Regions from separate parts of the Luteimonas soli genome, predicted to be linked through region 1. Evidence: predicted binding sites of a transcription regulator. Region 1 holds the regulator's gene; each other region holds the start of a gene.
What was found. Region 1 encodes HrcA, which represses chaperone genes, less so after heat shock. Its sites were predicted from a motif close to TTNGCACTCNNNNNNNNNGAGTGCNAA; they were not measured.
Positions count from the first base shown of each region.

Region 2: the regulator HrcA is predicted to act here: its motif matches at 1,912-1,938, upstream of groES (co-chaperone GroES).
Region 3: the regulator HrcA is predicted to act here: its motif matches at 2,519-2,545, upstream of rpoH (RNA polymerase sigma factor RpoH).

Region 1 covers NZ_JBHRYA010000003.1:332,507-336,828, reverse strand. Annotated here, with positions in the region: gene dnaK (molecular chaperone DnaK) at 1-904, opposite strand, end outside; gene grpE (nucleotide exchange factor GrpE) at 1,032-1,556, opposite strand; gene hrcA (heat-inducible transcriptional repressor HrcA) at 1,702-2,760, opposite strand; gene recN (DNA repair protein RecN) at 2,925-4,322, shown strand, end outside.
Region 2 covers NZ_JBHRYA010000007.1:732,318-736,639, forward strand. Annotated here, with positions in the region: gene ACFONC_RS10670 (endonuclease) at 1-1,721, opposite strand, end outside; gene groES (co-chaperone GroES) at 1,997-2,284, shown strand; gene groL (chaperonin GroEL) at 2,383-4,023, shown strand; gene ACFONC_RS10685 (DUF6445 family protein) at 4,151-4,322, shown strand, end outside.
Region 3 covers NZ_JBHRYA010000007.1:516,001-520,322, reverse strand. Annotated here, with positions in the region: gene ACFONC_RS09705 (NYN domain-containing protein) at 1-39, opposite strand, end outside; gene ACFONC_RS09700 (NAD(P)/FAD-dependent oxidoreductase) at 202-1,500, shown strand; gene rpoH (RNA polymerase sigma factor RpoH) at 1,630-2,517, opposite strand; gene ACFONC_RS09690 (YadA-like family protein) at 3,017-4,322, opposite strand, start outside.

The DNA.
Region 1 (4,322 bases):
TCAGCTTGATGTTCAGGTGCTTGGGGCCGGAGGCATCGGCCGTCACGTACGGCAGGTTGACCTCGGTCTGCTGCGCGCTCGACAGCTCGATCTTGGCGCGCTCGGCCGCGTCCTTCAGGCGCTGCAGGGCCAGCGGGTCCTTGCGCAGGTCGATGCCCTGGTCCTTGTTGAACTCGTCGACCAGGTAATCGATGACGCGCTTGTCGAAGTCCTCGCCGCCGAGGAAGGTGTCGCCATTGGTCGACAGCACCTCGAACTGCTTCTCGCCGTCGACGTTGGCGATCTCGATGATCGACATGTCGAAAGTGCCGCCGCCCAGGTCGTACACGGCGATCTTGCGGTCGCCGCCTTCCTTGTCCAGGCCGTAGGCCAGCGCGGCCGCGGTCGGTTCGTTGATGATGCGCTTGACGTCGAGGCCGGCGATCTTGCCGGCGTCCTTGGTCGCCTGGCGCTGCGAGTCGTTGAAGTAGGCCGGCACGGTGATCACCGCTTCGGTGACCGTCTCGCCCAGGTAGGCTTCGGCGGTCTTCTTCATCTTCTCGAGGATGCGCGCGGAGACTTCCTGCGCGGACAGCTTCTTGCCGTCGCTGGTCGCGACCCAGGCATCGCCGTTGTCGTGCTCGACGATCTGGTAGGAGACCAGGCCGATGTCCTTCTGGACTTCGGCGTCGCTGAACTTGCGCCCGATCAGGCGCTTGACCGCGTAGAAGGTGTTCTTGGGGTTGGTGACGGCCTGGCGCTTGGCGGACGCGCCGACCAGCACTTCGCCGTCCTTGGTGTAGGCCACGATCGACGGCGTGGTGCGATCACCCTCGCTGTTCTCGATGACCTTGGCCTTGCCGCCGTCCATGATCGCCACGCACGAGTTGGTCGTGCCGAGGTCGATGCCGATGATCTTTGCCATTGTTTGGTTCCCTCTCGGAATTGCCTGGATTGCTTGTCTGGGTGGGCGGCCGGGCCGCCCGATAAACGCTATCTGGGGTCGCGGGCCGGCGGTTCAAGCGCCGCGCCGGCGGCCGTGCGGCGGCGGGTCAGTCGCCCTTGGCGACTGCCACCAGCGCCGGGCGCAGCAGCTGCTCGTGGAGCATGAAGCCCTTCTGGAAGACCTGGGCGACCGCGTGCGGGGCGATGCCGTCCGCTTCGATCACGCTCATGGCCTGGTGGTGGTCGGGGTTGAAGGCGTCGCCCGGCCCGGGTGCGATCTCGACCAGGCCGTTGTTCTCGGCGACGCGGCCGAGCTCGCGCAGGATCAGCACCACGCCGTCGCGCATCGGGTCCGCGGCCGGGGCGTTGGCCAGCGCGGCTTCGAGGCTGTCGAACACCGGCAGCAGGTCGCCCAGCAGCTGCTTGTTGGCGAAGCGGCAGGCATTGCGCACGTCGCGCTCCAGCCGCTTGCGCTGGTTCTCCAGGTCGGCGTGCTCGACCAGCGACTTGGCGCGGAGCTGTTCGAGCTCGCCCTTGAGCTGTTCGACCAGCTGGTCGGTTTCGATGGTGGCGTCGTTGCCGAAGGCATCGCCAGCGGCCGGAGTGGTGACGTCGTCTTGTTCTGGATGCATGGTCATCGGGGTCGGGAAGTCCTGGTGGCGGTTGCCGTATCGGCGCCGGGCGATCTCCCGGCGCGGGTCCGCGTACCGATGTAGGGGCCGGGGCCGGAAACCCAACCCCGGCAGGCGCGAAGGGCGAGCCTTCAGGGGCTTCGGCTCACCCCACCCGTTCGGCCATGGTCCGCGACAGCGCCTGGGCGGTGGCCTGGACGGTGGTGATGACGCGGTCGTAATCCATGCGCGTGGGCCCGATGACACCCAGTACGCCCAGCACGCGCCCGTCGCTGGCGTACGGGGCGGCGATCAGGCTGCACTGCTCCATCGAGGTCACGCCCGACTCCTCGCCGATGAACAGGCGCACGCCGTCCGCGCGCAGGCAGCCTTCGAGCACCTGCAGCAGCTCGCTCTTGCGCTGGAAGGCCTCGAAAAGCTCGCGCAGGTGCTCGATGTCGGCCAGGCCCTGCGTCCCGCCCATGAGCTTGGTCTGGCCGCTTACCAGCATGTCCTCGCCGTCGCCCGGCTGCAGGGTGGCCTGCGCCAGCGCCACGGTGGCGGCCATGCGCTTGTCCACTTCGCGCCGCTCGTGGTCGAGCTCGCCCACCAGCCGCTCGCGGATCTCGGCAAGGCCGAGGCCGGCGTAGTTCTGGTTGAGGTAGTTGGCGATCCATTCGAGTTCGCTGGCCGACAGCGGGCGCGGCATTTCCACGGCGCGGTTCTGGATCTCGCCGTCCGTGAACACGAGGATCGCAAGCACCCGGCGCTCGTCCAGGCGCACGAAGTCGATGTGGCGGAAGGCGAAGCGGTCGCGCCGCGGCACCGTGACCAGGCCCACGAAACGGGAGATGTCCGACAGCCGCGAAGACGCCTCGCGCAGGACCTCCTGGGTGGACGCCTGCGCGGCCAGGCCCTCGTGGATCAGCTGGATCTGCCGCTCCTCCGGCGACCGCCACTCGATCAGGCTGTCGACGAACACGCGCAGCCCGCGCGCGGTGGGGATGCGGCCGGCCGAGGTGTGGGGTGCGGCCAGCAGGCCAATTTCCTCGAGGTCGGACAGGATGTTGCGGATCGTGGCCGGGCTGACGTCGAGCCCGGCGTGGCGCGCCAGGGTCTGCGAACCGACCGGCTGGCCGTCGCGGATGTAGCGCCCGATCAGTGCGCGCAGCAGCTGCCGCGTGCGCGGGTCGAGGCTGTCCTGGTTGTCGATCCTGCGGGCCATGGCCTTGATATATGTCCCCGGCGACGCGGGCGCAAGCGGTTGCGGGAAATCCCGCGGCCGGGCGGCGGGCGTCTCACCGCCTGCAACGACGACCGGCTATCAAGCGGACCGGCATCGCGCCACCCCTTGGTCATTGCCCCCGGCCCACTGCACAATCCGCACGCATGCTCACCCATCTCGCCATCCGTGATTTCGCCGTCGTCACGGCGGCCGAACTCGAATTCGGTGCGGGCCTGACCGTCATTTCCGGGGAAACCGGCGCCGGCAAGTCGCTGCTGGTCGACGCCTTGGGCTTCCTGTCAGGCCAGCGCGCGGACAGCGGCATGGTCCGCCACGGCGCCGAACGCGCGGAGCTGCACGCGGAGTTTGACCTGGCCGCCTCCGACGATGCGCGGCAGTGGCTGCGCGAGGAGGAATTCGACGACGGCGACGCCTGCCAGCTGCGCCGCACGCTGCGCGCCGACGGCGGCTCGCGCGCGTGGATCAACGGCCGGCCGGCGACGCTGTCGCAACTGGCTGCGCTGGCCGGACGGCTGGTCGAGATCCACGGCCAGCATGAACACCAGGCGCTGCTGTCCAGGCCCAGCCAGCTGGCACTGCTTGACGCCTTCGGCGGGCACGACGCACTGCTGGCCGCGGTTTCCGGCGCCGCGCAGCGCTGGTCCGCCCTGCTGCGCGAGCGCGACACCCTCACCCGGGCACGCGAAGGCCGACCCGGCGACGTCACCGAGCGCGGCGAATGGCTCGAACACCAGCTCGCCGAACTCGACCGCGAACCCATCGACCCGGCCTCGATCGCCGACCTCGACGCCTCGCACCGCCGCCAGGCCCACTCGGCCGGGCTGATCGCCGCCTGCGACAGCGCCCTCGCCCGCCTCGACGGCGACGATTCGGCAGCCCTGCCGCGGCTGCTGCAGCAGCTGCGCGGCGAGCTGGTGCGGATGCACGAACACGAGCCGCGCCTGGCCGAAGTGGACGCGATGCTCGATGCCGCCGCGATCCAGCTCGACGAAGCCGGGTTGCTGCTCGAACGCGTCCGCGCCGACCTCGACGTCGACCCGGTGCAACTCGACGAACTCGAGCGGCGGCTTACCCGGCTGCACGAACTGTCGCGCAAGCACCAGGTCGCGCCCGAAGGACTCGAGGCGCAGCGTGACGCGCTGGCGGCCGAGCTCGACTCGCTCCGCAACGCCGCCGTGCGGCTGCAGGCGCTCGACGGCGAGATCACCGCGGCCGGTGACGGCTGGCGCAAGGCCGCCGAAGTCCTCGGCAAGGCGCGCACCAAGGCCGGCAAGGCGCTGTCGAAGGCCACCACCGCGTTGATCACCGAGCTCGGCATGGGCGGCGGGCATTTCGAGGTCGCACTCGAGCCGGCCGAAACCGGACGCCCCGATCCGCAGGGCGCCGAGCGTGTCGAATTCCTTGTGTCGGCCAACGCCGGGCAGCCGCCGCGACCGCTGCGCAAGGTGGCGTCAGGCGGCGAACTGTCGCGCATCTCGCTGGCGATCGAGGTCGCCGCGCTGGGTCACGATGCGGTGCCGACGATGGTGTTCGACGAGGTC
Region 2 (4,322 bases), on a different contig from region 1:
AACAGCGCCTGCGTCGCCCATTCGGGATGGTCGATGAAGGGATTGCGGTTGCCCTGGAAGCTGTAGACCACCTCGTTGCGCGCGGCTTCGGCGGCGTCAGGCGGATCGGCCTGGTGCCAGGCGAGCAGGGTGGACAGCAGGCCCATGTAGGCCGGCGAGCCCGAGGTCTTCACGATCAGGCTGCGGTTGTCGGTGAGTTCGAGGTCGGGCTCGGACTGCCCGGTAGCAGCGTCCTGCCCGCCCTCGTAGCGGATCGCCATGTACATCACCGCGCGCGCCATGTCGCCCTTGCGCGCGTCCCAGGGCTCGAAGGAGCCGCCGTTGCCGTCCGGGCCCTTCACCCAGTTCGAGTCGCCCGCGCCGCTGCCGCCGCCGCGGCCGCCGTTGGCCTCGGTGGCGCGCGCGCCGCAGTTGGCCGACGCCGGGCAGTCGGCGTTGGGCTTGTTGCCGCGATCGCTGTTGTAGCCCGTGTCCGCGAGATAGAGCATGTGGGTGTCGGTGTAGGGCGCGTTGGGCAGGCCCCTGTCGCCGGTCCGGCTGCCGAAGCCCAGCGAGTTGGGCCAGGTGTGCTCGCGGTTGTAGGTGAGCCCAGAGCCGGTACCCGCACGGTCGCTGCCCTTGGCGTAGCTGCGGTTGCGATAGGCGTCGATGACGCGGCCGGCGTTGTCCGGGTCCTCGTCGGCGATCTCCAGGATCGTCCACGTGCTGGTGCCACTGCCGCTGTACGGATACACGGTGTGGCCGCGGATCGTTTCGTGCAGCGAGCAGCGCAGCTGGCCCGGGCTGCTGGCGTTGACGCGCGAGTAGTAGTCGTCGTCCCCGTCGCCACCGCCGCCTTTGGCGACGTCGAAGCCGATCGACGCACCGGTGCCCGGATGCGCGCCGCCGGCGTCGGTGAGCTTTGCAGCGTCGATCGACAGCACGCAGTGCTCGCCGCCGTGCAGCGCGGTATTGGTGGACAGCACGAAGCCCGCGCCCGAGGCCGGATGCGTCAGCGGCACGTTGCCGGACACGTCGCACGTCAGCGCGAAGGCGCCGTTGGCAGCGCTCACCACTTCGTTGAACACCACTTCCAGGTCGCCCGCGGCCGGGAAGCCGGTGGCGCCATCGGCGGGCGTGGTCGACACCAGGATCGGCGCCGGGTTGCCGCCGCTGAAGCTCTGGCCATCGTTGCAGGCGCCGAAGCTGTCCGCCGACGAACCCGCCCAGCTGAAGTCGTCGTAGCCGCTGCCCGAGCCGCGCAACTGCAGCGAGGTCCCGGCGGGCGTGCTGCCGTTTTCGGCCACCGGCAGGCTGTCGCTGGTCAGGCCGGCGGCCGGGCCGCTGGCCGCGGTGACGCTGCCTTCGTAGCCGAGGAACTGCACCACCTGACCGCTGGCGTCGACCAGGGCGATGGCGTCGTTGGGGCCGTTCTGCAGGCCGCTGCGCACCACCGTGGCGATCCGCACGCTGCCGCCGCAGCTCGTGGTGCTGCCGCCGGGCACCGCCGCGCTGCCGTAGGTGCCTGCGCTGCCGGGCGAGCTGCCGCCGCTGTACAGGTGGATCCGGTAGCCGGCCAGGCTCTCGCCGTCGGTGGCGACAATCTCGATCCGCTCCCCGCTGTCGCCACCGGCGTTGTCGTAGTGCAGCTCGTTGACGAAGACCGCGGCCGGGGCGCTGCCGCAGGCCAGCAGCAGCGTGCCGGCGAGTAGGCGGGCGAGGCGGAGGTGCGCGAGGGCCATGGCGTGCTCCGGAGGGACGATCCGGCCATCGTCTCCACCCGTCCCCGCCGCCACAATCCGGGGCCAACCCTATCCACCGGACGAGGGTGGGTGCCTGCGCCGGAAATTTTCCGCCGGCGGCCTTGAAAGGTCCGCAGCCCGCCCCATCTCCGGTGCATCCCCGGCCTGCCGGGTTTTCTCGTCCGCTGGTTTGGCACTCGCCTTGCGCGACTGCTAGAATCCGCGCCCCGTTCTACCTGTTTTCTCAAACTAATCAATCACTTGCGAGGGTTGCAATGAATCTCAAGCCGCTCTACGACCGCGTGGTCGTCAAGCCGATCGAAGCCGACGAAGTCTCCGCCGGCGGCATCGTCATCCCCGACAACGCCAAGGAAAAGCCGACCAAGGGCGAAGTGGTCGCCGTCGGCGAAGGCAAGGCGCTGGACAACGGCCAGCTGCGCGCCCCCAAGGTCAAGGTCGGCGACAAGGTCATCTACGGCCAGTACTCGGGCAGCGCCTACAAGCTCGAAGGCGTCGAATACAAGATCGTGCGCGAGGACGACATCCTGGCGGTTCTCGCCTGATGTAGGGCGGGTCTCGACCCGCCATCGCGCAATCGCTCATTCCAGTGGCGGGTCAAGACCCGCCCTACGACTCGAATTCCCAATCCCGGAGTTTCAACATGTCCGCAAAAGAAATCCGCTTCGGTGAAGACGCGCGCGCAAAGATGGTGCGCGGCGTCAACACCCTCGCCAACGCCGTCAAGGCAACCCTCGGCCCGAAGGGCCGCAACGTCGTGCTCGACAAGAGCTATGGCGCCCCGACGATCACCAAGGACGGCGTGTCCGTCGCCAAGGAGATCGAGCTGGCCGACAAGTTCGAGAACATGGGCGCGCAGATGGTGAAGGAAGTTGCTTCCAAGACTTCCGACAACGCCGGCGACGGCACCACCACCGCCACCGTGCTGGCGCAGGCCTTCATCCGCGAAGGTTCCAAGGCGGTCGCCGCCGGCATGAACCCGATGGACCTCAAGCGCGGCATCGACCAGGCCGTCAAGGCCGCCGTCGACGAGCTCAAGAAGCTCTCCAAGCCCACCGCCGACGACAAGGCCATCGCCCAGGTCGGCACGATCTCGGCCAACTCCGACGCCTCGATCGGCGACATCATCGCCGACGCGATGAAGAAGGTCGGCAAGGAAGGCGTGATCACCGTTGAAGAGGGCTCGGGCCTGGACAACGAACTCGACGTCGTCGAAGGCATGCAGTTCGACCGCGGCTACCTGTCGCCGTACTTCATCAACAACCAGCAGTCGATGTCGGCCGAGCTGGATGATCCCTTCATCCTGCTGCACGACAAGAAGATCTCCAACGTCCGCGACCTGCTGCCCGTGCTCGAAGGCGTGGCCAAGGCCGGCAAGCCGCTGCTGATCGTGGCGGAAGAGGTTGAAGGCGAAGCCCTGGCGACCCTGGTGGTCAACACCATCCGCGGCATCGTCAAGGTCTGCGCCGTGAAGGCCCCGGGCTTCGGCGACCGCCGCAAGGCGATGCTCGAGGACATGGCGATCCTCACCGGCGGCACCGTGATCAGCGAGGAAGTGGGCCTGTCGCTCGAGAAGGCGACGATCAAGGACCTCGGCCGCGCCAAGAAGATCCAGGTCTCGAAGGAGAACACCACCATCATCGACGGCGCCGGCGACACCTCCGGCATCGAAGGCCGCATCAAGCAGATCAAGGCGCAGATCGAAGAGACCTCTTCGGACTACGACCGCGAAAAGCTGCAGGAGCGCGTGGCCAAGCTGGCCGGCGGCGTGGCGGTGATCAAGGTCGGCGCCTCGACCGAGATCGAGATGAAGGAAAAGAAGGCCCGCGTCGAAGACGCCCTGCACGCCACGCGCGCAGCCGTCGAAGAAGGCGTGGTCCCGGGCGGCGGCGTCGCCCTGGTGCGCGCGCTGCAGGCGATCGGCGAGATCAAGGGCGCCAACGAAGACCAGAACCACGGCATCGTCATCGCCCTGCGCGCAATGGAAGCCCCGCTGCGCGAGATCGTCGCCAACTGCGGCGAAGAGCCGAGCGTGGTCCTCAACGCGGTCAAGGACGGCAAGGGCAACTACGGCTACAACGCCGCGACCGGCGAGTACGGCGACATGATCGAGTTCGGCATCCTCGACCCGACCAAGGTCACCCGCTCGGCGCTGCAGAACGCAGCCTCGATCGCCGGCCTGATGATCACCACCGAAGCCATGGTGGCCGAGCTGCCGAAGAAGGAAGAGCCGGCGATGCCGCCGGGCGGCGGCATGGGCGACATGGGCGGCATGGGTTTCTGATCCACGCCAACCGCTGCAATCGCAACAACGAAAACCCCGCCGCGAGGCGGGGTTTTTGTTTGTGCGCAAGGGACATCGTCGTGGTGTGGCTTGAGCAAGGCCGTCCACGGGGCTAGGCTGCGCGCCCATGCCAACCTCACTGATCATCGTCGACGACTTCCTCGGCCCCGCGGATGCGCAGGGGCTGCGCGAGGCGGCGCTCGGGTTGACCTATCCCGAGCAGCAGGGCGCGTTCCCGGGGCGCAACTCGGTGGAGCGGATGGAGATCGGCGGGTTGACGGAGGCGGTGTCGCGGATCG
Region 3 (4,322 bases), on a different contig from region 1:
GTCGATCAGCAGGGCGATGCGTTTTTCGTTGTCGGGCATGGCCGGGTCCGGGCGGTGGTTGCGAAGAGCCTAGCGCAACCGCCCCCCGCGCCGCGACGCGCTGGCGATGGGCATCGCGCCACCGCCACCTCCCGCCACCGCTGCCTGCTTCACGACGCGCGAACCGGCATCATTGCGCCACCCCCGCGATCACGAGGCCACATGGACAGCAGCCGGAACCCGGGCAGCGACCTGCCGCACGTCGTCGTCATCGGCGGCGGCTTCGCCGGCCTGTGGGCGACGCGCGCGCTGGCGAAGGCGCCGGTGCGCGTCACCCTGCTCGACCGCGGCAACCACCACCTGTTCCAGCCGCTGCTGTACCAGGTCGCCACCGCCGGACTGTCGGCACCGGACATCGCAGCGCCGCTGCGCCACATCCTGCAGTGGCAGCGCAACGTGACGGTGCTGATGGAAACGGTCGCCGGCATCGACACCACCGCGCGCGAGGTACGGCTAGAACGCGGCGACGCGCTGCGCTACGACCACCTGCTGCTGGCCAGCGGCGCCACCCACGCCTATTTCGGCCACGACGACTGGGCCGCGCACGCACCGGGGCTGAAGACGCTCGACGACGCGCTGCACATCCGGCGCCGGATCCTGTCCGCGTTCGAGCGCGCGGAAGCGGAACGCGACCCGGCCGCGAAGCAGGCGCTGCTGACCTTCGCCATCGTCGGCGGCGGGCCGACCGGCGTGGAGCTGGCCGGCACCCTGGCCGAGATCGCACGGCACACGCTCAAGCGCGAATTCCGCAACATCGAGCCGCGCGACGCGCGCGTGCTGTTGCTTGAAGCCGGGCCGCGGGTGCTGTCGACCTTCCCCGACTCGCTGTCAGGGAAGGCGCGCCGGCAGCTGGAGAAGCTCGGCGTCGAGGTCCGCACCGGCACGCCGGTGAACGCGATCGACGCCGACGGCGTGCTGCTCGGCGACGAGCGCATCGCCGCGCGCACGGTGCTGTGGGCCGCAGGCGTGGCGGCATCACCGCTGGCGCGCGCGCTCGGCGTTCCGCTCGACCGCGCCGGGCGCGTGCAGGTGGAGGCGGATCTTTCCGTGCCCGGCAAACCCGACGTGTTCGTGGCCGGCGACCTCGCCTCGGTCCAGCAGGACGGCAAGCCGGTGCCCGGCGTCGCGCCGGCGGCCAAGCAGATGGGCCGCCACGTCGCCAACGCGATCCGCGCACGCATCGCCGGCAAGCCGGCGGCGGCGTTCCGCTACCGCGACTACGGCAACCTCGCGACCATTGGCCGCATGGCCGCGGTGGTGCACCTGGGCAAGCTGAAACTGTCGGGCGCGCTGGCGTGGTGGTTCTGGCTCACCGCGCACATCTTCTTCCTGATCGGCTTCCGCAACCGGCTGGTGGTGATGCTCAACTGGACCTGGGCGTACTGGAGCTACCAGCGCGCGGCGCGGATCATCCTGGGCAGGGATTCGGGATTCGGGATTCGGGATTCGGAAGAGCGATGAATCCCGGGCGATGGGCGATGCCCTCCGCGCGGATTGCCCGCAAACGGAAACGGCCCGGTTTCCCGGGCCGTCGTCATGCACTTCAATCGCCGCCTGGCGTCCTGCTTTTACGAATCCCGAATCCCGGCTTCAAGCCGCAAACAACGCCTTCATCTTCTTCAGCGCGTTCGCCTCGACCTGGCGGATGCGTTCGGCGGAGACGCCGTACTCGTCGGCCAGTTCCTGCAGGGTGACCTTGTTGTCGTCGTCCAGCCAGCGGCGCCTGATGATGTCGCGCGAGCGGTCGTCCAGCCGGCTCATGCCTTCGCGCAGCAGCTGCAGCTGGTGGTCCTCGCTGTCCATGCGCTCGTAGGCCTCGGACGGGTCTTCGTCGTTGGTCACCAGGTAGGCCGACGGCGACGGCGGGGCGTGGTCGTCGTCCTCGCTGGCGGGCGCGTCGAAGCCGATGTCGCGGCCGGACAGGCGCGACTCCATCTCCAGCACCTCGCGCTCGGACACGTTGAGGTCGGCGGCCACGGCGCGCACTTCCTCGGCGTTCAACCAGCCCAGGCGCTTCTTGCTCTTGCGCAGGTTGAAGAACAGCTTGCGCTGCGCCTTGGTCGTGGCGACCTTGACGATGCGCCAGTTCTTGAGGATGTACTCGTGCATCTCGGCGCGGATCCAGTGCACGGCGAAGCTGACCAGGCGCACGCCCACTTCCGGGTCGAAGCGCTTGACCGCCTTCATCAGGCCGATGTTGCCTTCCTGGATCAGGTCGCCGAGCGGCAGGCCGTAGCCGTTGTAGCCGCGCGCGACGTGCACCACGAAACGCAGGTGCGAATGCACCAGTTCGCGGGCGGCGTCGAGGTCTTCCTCGTTGCGGAAGCGGTGCGCGAGCGCCTGTTCGTCCTCGACGGAGAGCACCGGGATCTGGTGCACCGCGCCGATGTAGGCGTCCAGCGAGCCGAGCGCGCTGGGCACCGGCAGGTTGTTGGGGACGAGGGCTTGATTGAACGTGGTTGCGGTCATGGGCGTCATTTTAGCAGTGTCCATATACGACTGCTAACGAAAAGGGAAGTTCCCAGCGTTCCGTTCATGGAACAGTCGATCGGGTCTGGGGGCGCTTAACCTAAAACGCGGCCCCTGCAAACCGGGGGACAGCATCGAGGGTGCAGCCGGGGCGTCCCGGGGCCGTGAGCTGTCTTCGACCGCGTCCGTGGGGCGGGGTTCCCGCGTCGATCAGGCGCGCCGTCGGGCGCGTAGCAGCCGGATCGGGGGTTCGTTGGGCAGCCGTAGGTCGGGGTTACATCCCCGACGTGCTTTTCGCGCCGCGAACCACCGGAACCCGCGCGACTGGCCCGGCCGCGCATCCCCGGAATGCGAAGAACCAAAAAAAAGAACCCCGGACGAGGCCGGGGCTGAAGGAAGAAAAGGTCGTGGTCCGCGTCGCCGTTGGCCGCGCCGGGAGAAGGCTCGGCCAGGCCGGCGGCGTGCGTCGCGCCGCCGGTGGGACCGGCGACGCGGGCCACGCAGGGCGCTACAGGTCGAACCCGAAACCGATGCCGGCCGAGTTGTCGCCATTGCTGAACGCACCGCCGATCGAGAACGACGCGCGTTCGCCGATCTGCTTCGAGTAGCCCACCGACAGGGCGCTTTCGCCGTTCTGCCAGCCGGCACCGACCGCCACTCGGCCGCGTTCGCTGCGTCCGCCGGCGGCGTTCATCGCCATGTTCATCATCGCCGAGCTCATCGCGCCCATGCGGTCGATGCGCTCGTCCTGCTGGCTCAGCCGCGCACCGAGGTTGTCGCTCAGCTGCTGGAACTGGTCGTCCAGTGCATTGAACTTCGTGTCGGTGTAGGCATTGGCCGACGCCAGCGTCTTGGTGGCGGTGGTGTCGGTGTAGGCGTTGGCCGAGTCCAGGGTCTCCTGGTCGAGCGCCGCCGGCACCGGGGCCTGCGCCACGGGAGCCGACTGGCCGCCGGTGACCGGGCCGGTGCCGCCCGACGGCGCCGGGGTCCCGGTCGTGCCGGCGTCGCGGGACGGACCGGCCGGCGTGTCACCGCCGGCGACACGGTCGTCGACCGGCTGCCGGGCGCCTCCGCTGGCGGCGGTTGCAGGCGTGGTGGCATCCGTCGAGCCGGCTCCGGTTTCCAGCGCGCTCAGGCGGCTGTCGATGCCGCTGATCGCACCGTCGATGGCACCGAGCGCGTCGCCGACGCTGTAGTAGCTGCCGCCCTGGATCATGTAGGACGGACCGCTGAAGCCGTCCGCGCCCATCGACGCCCCGCCGCCCAGGAACTGGGCCATCGAATCGCCCATGCCGAACAGCTGCGCGCCGTTGACCGCCTCGGTGCTGGTCGTCGACAGCATGCCCGGCGCCACGTTGGCGATGGTGGTGCCGCCGTCGCCGGCAAGGGTCAGGGTCGACTTGTCTTCGTCGTCGTACTTCACCGCACCGGCCAGGCCCGCGTCGACGTCCTCGAGCGCGGCGTTGAACTGGCCCAGGTTGACCGCGTCGGTGTCCTGCGTGCCGGCGGCGACGTTGGTGACCTGCCGCTCGCCGCCAACGCTGCCGACCGAGACGCTGTCGGCACGGTCGGCGACCGAGCCCGCGCCCAGCGCGACCGCATTGGCGGCCGTGGCCTGTGCCCGTGCGCCGAGCGCGGTGCCGTCCGTCGCGGCTTCCAGCACGCGTGCGTCGTAGCCGGCGGCTGTGGAACCGTTCGAGCGCGCCTGTGCGTTGGAACCCAGCGCCGAGGCCGTGGCCGCCAGCGCCTGGGTGTTGGCGCCCAGCGCGGTGGCGTTGGTGCCGGCGGCGTGGGCATTGCTGCCGAACGCCGAC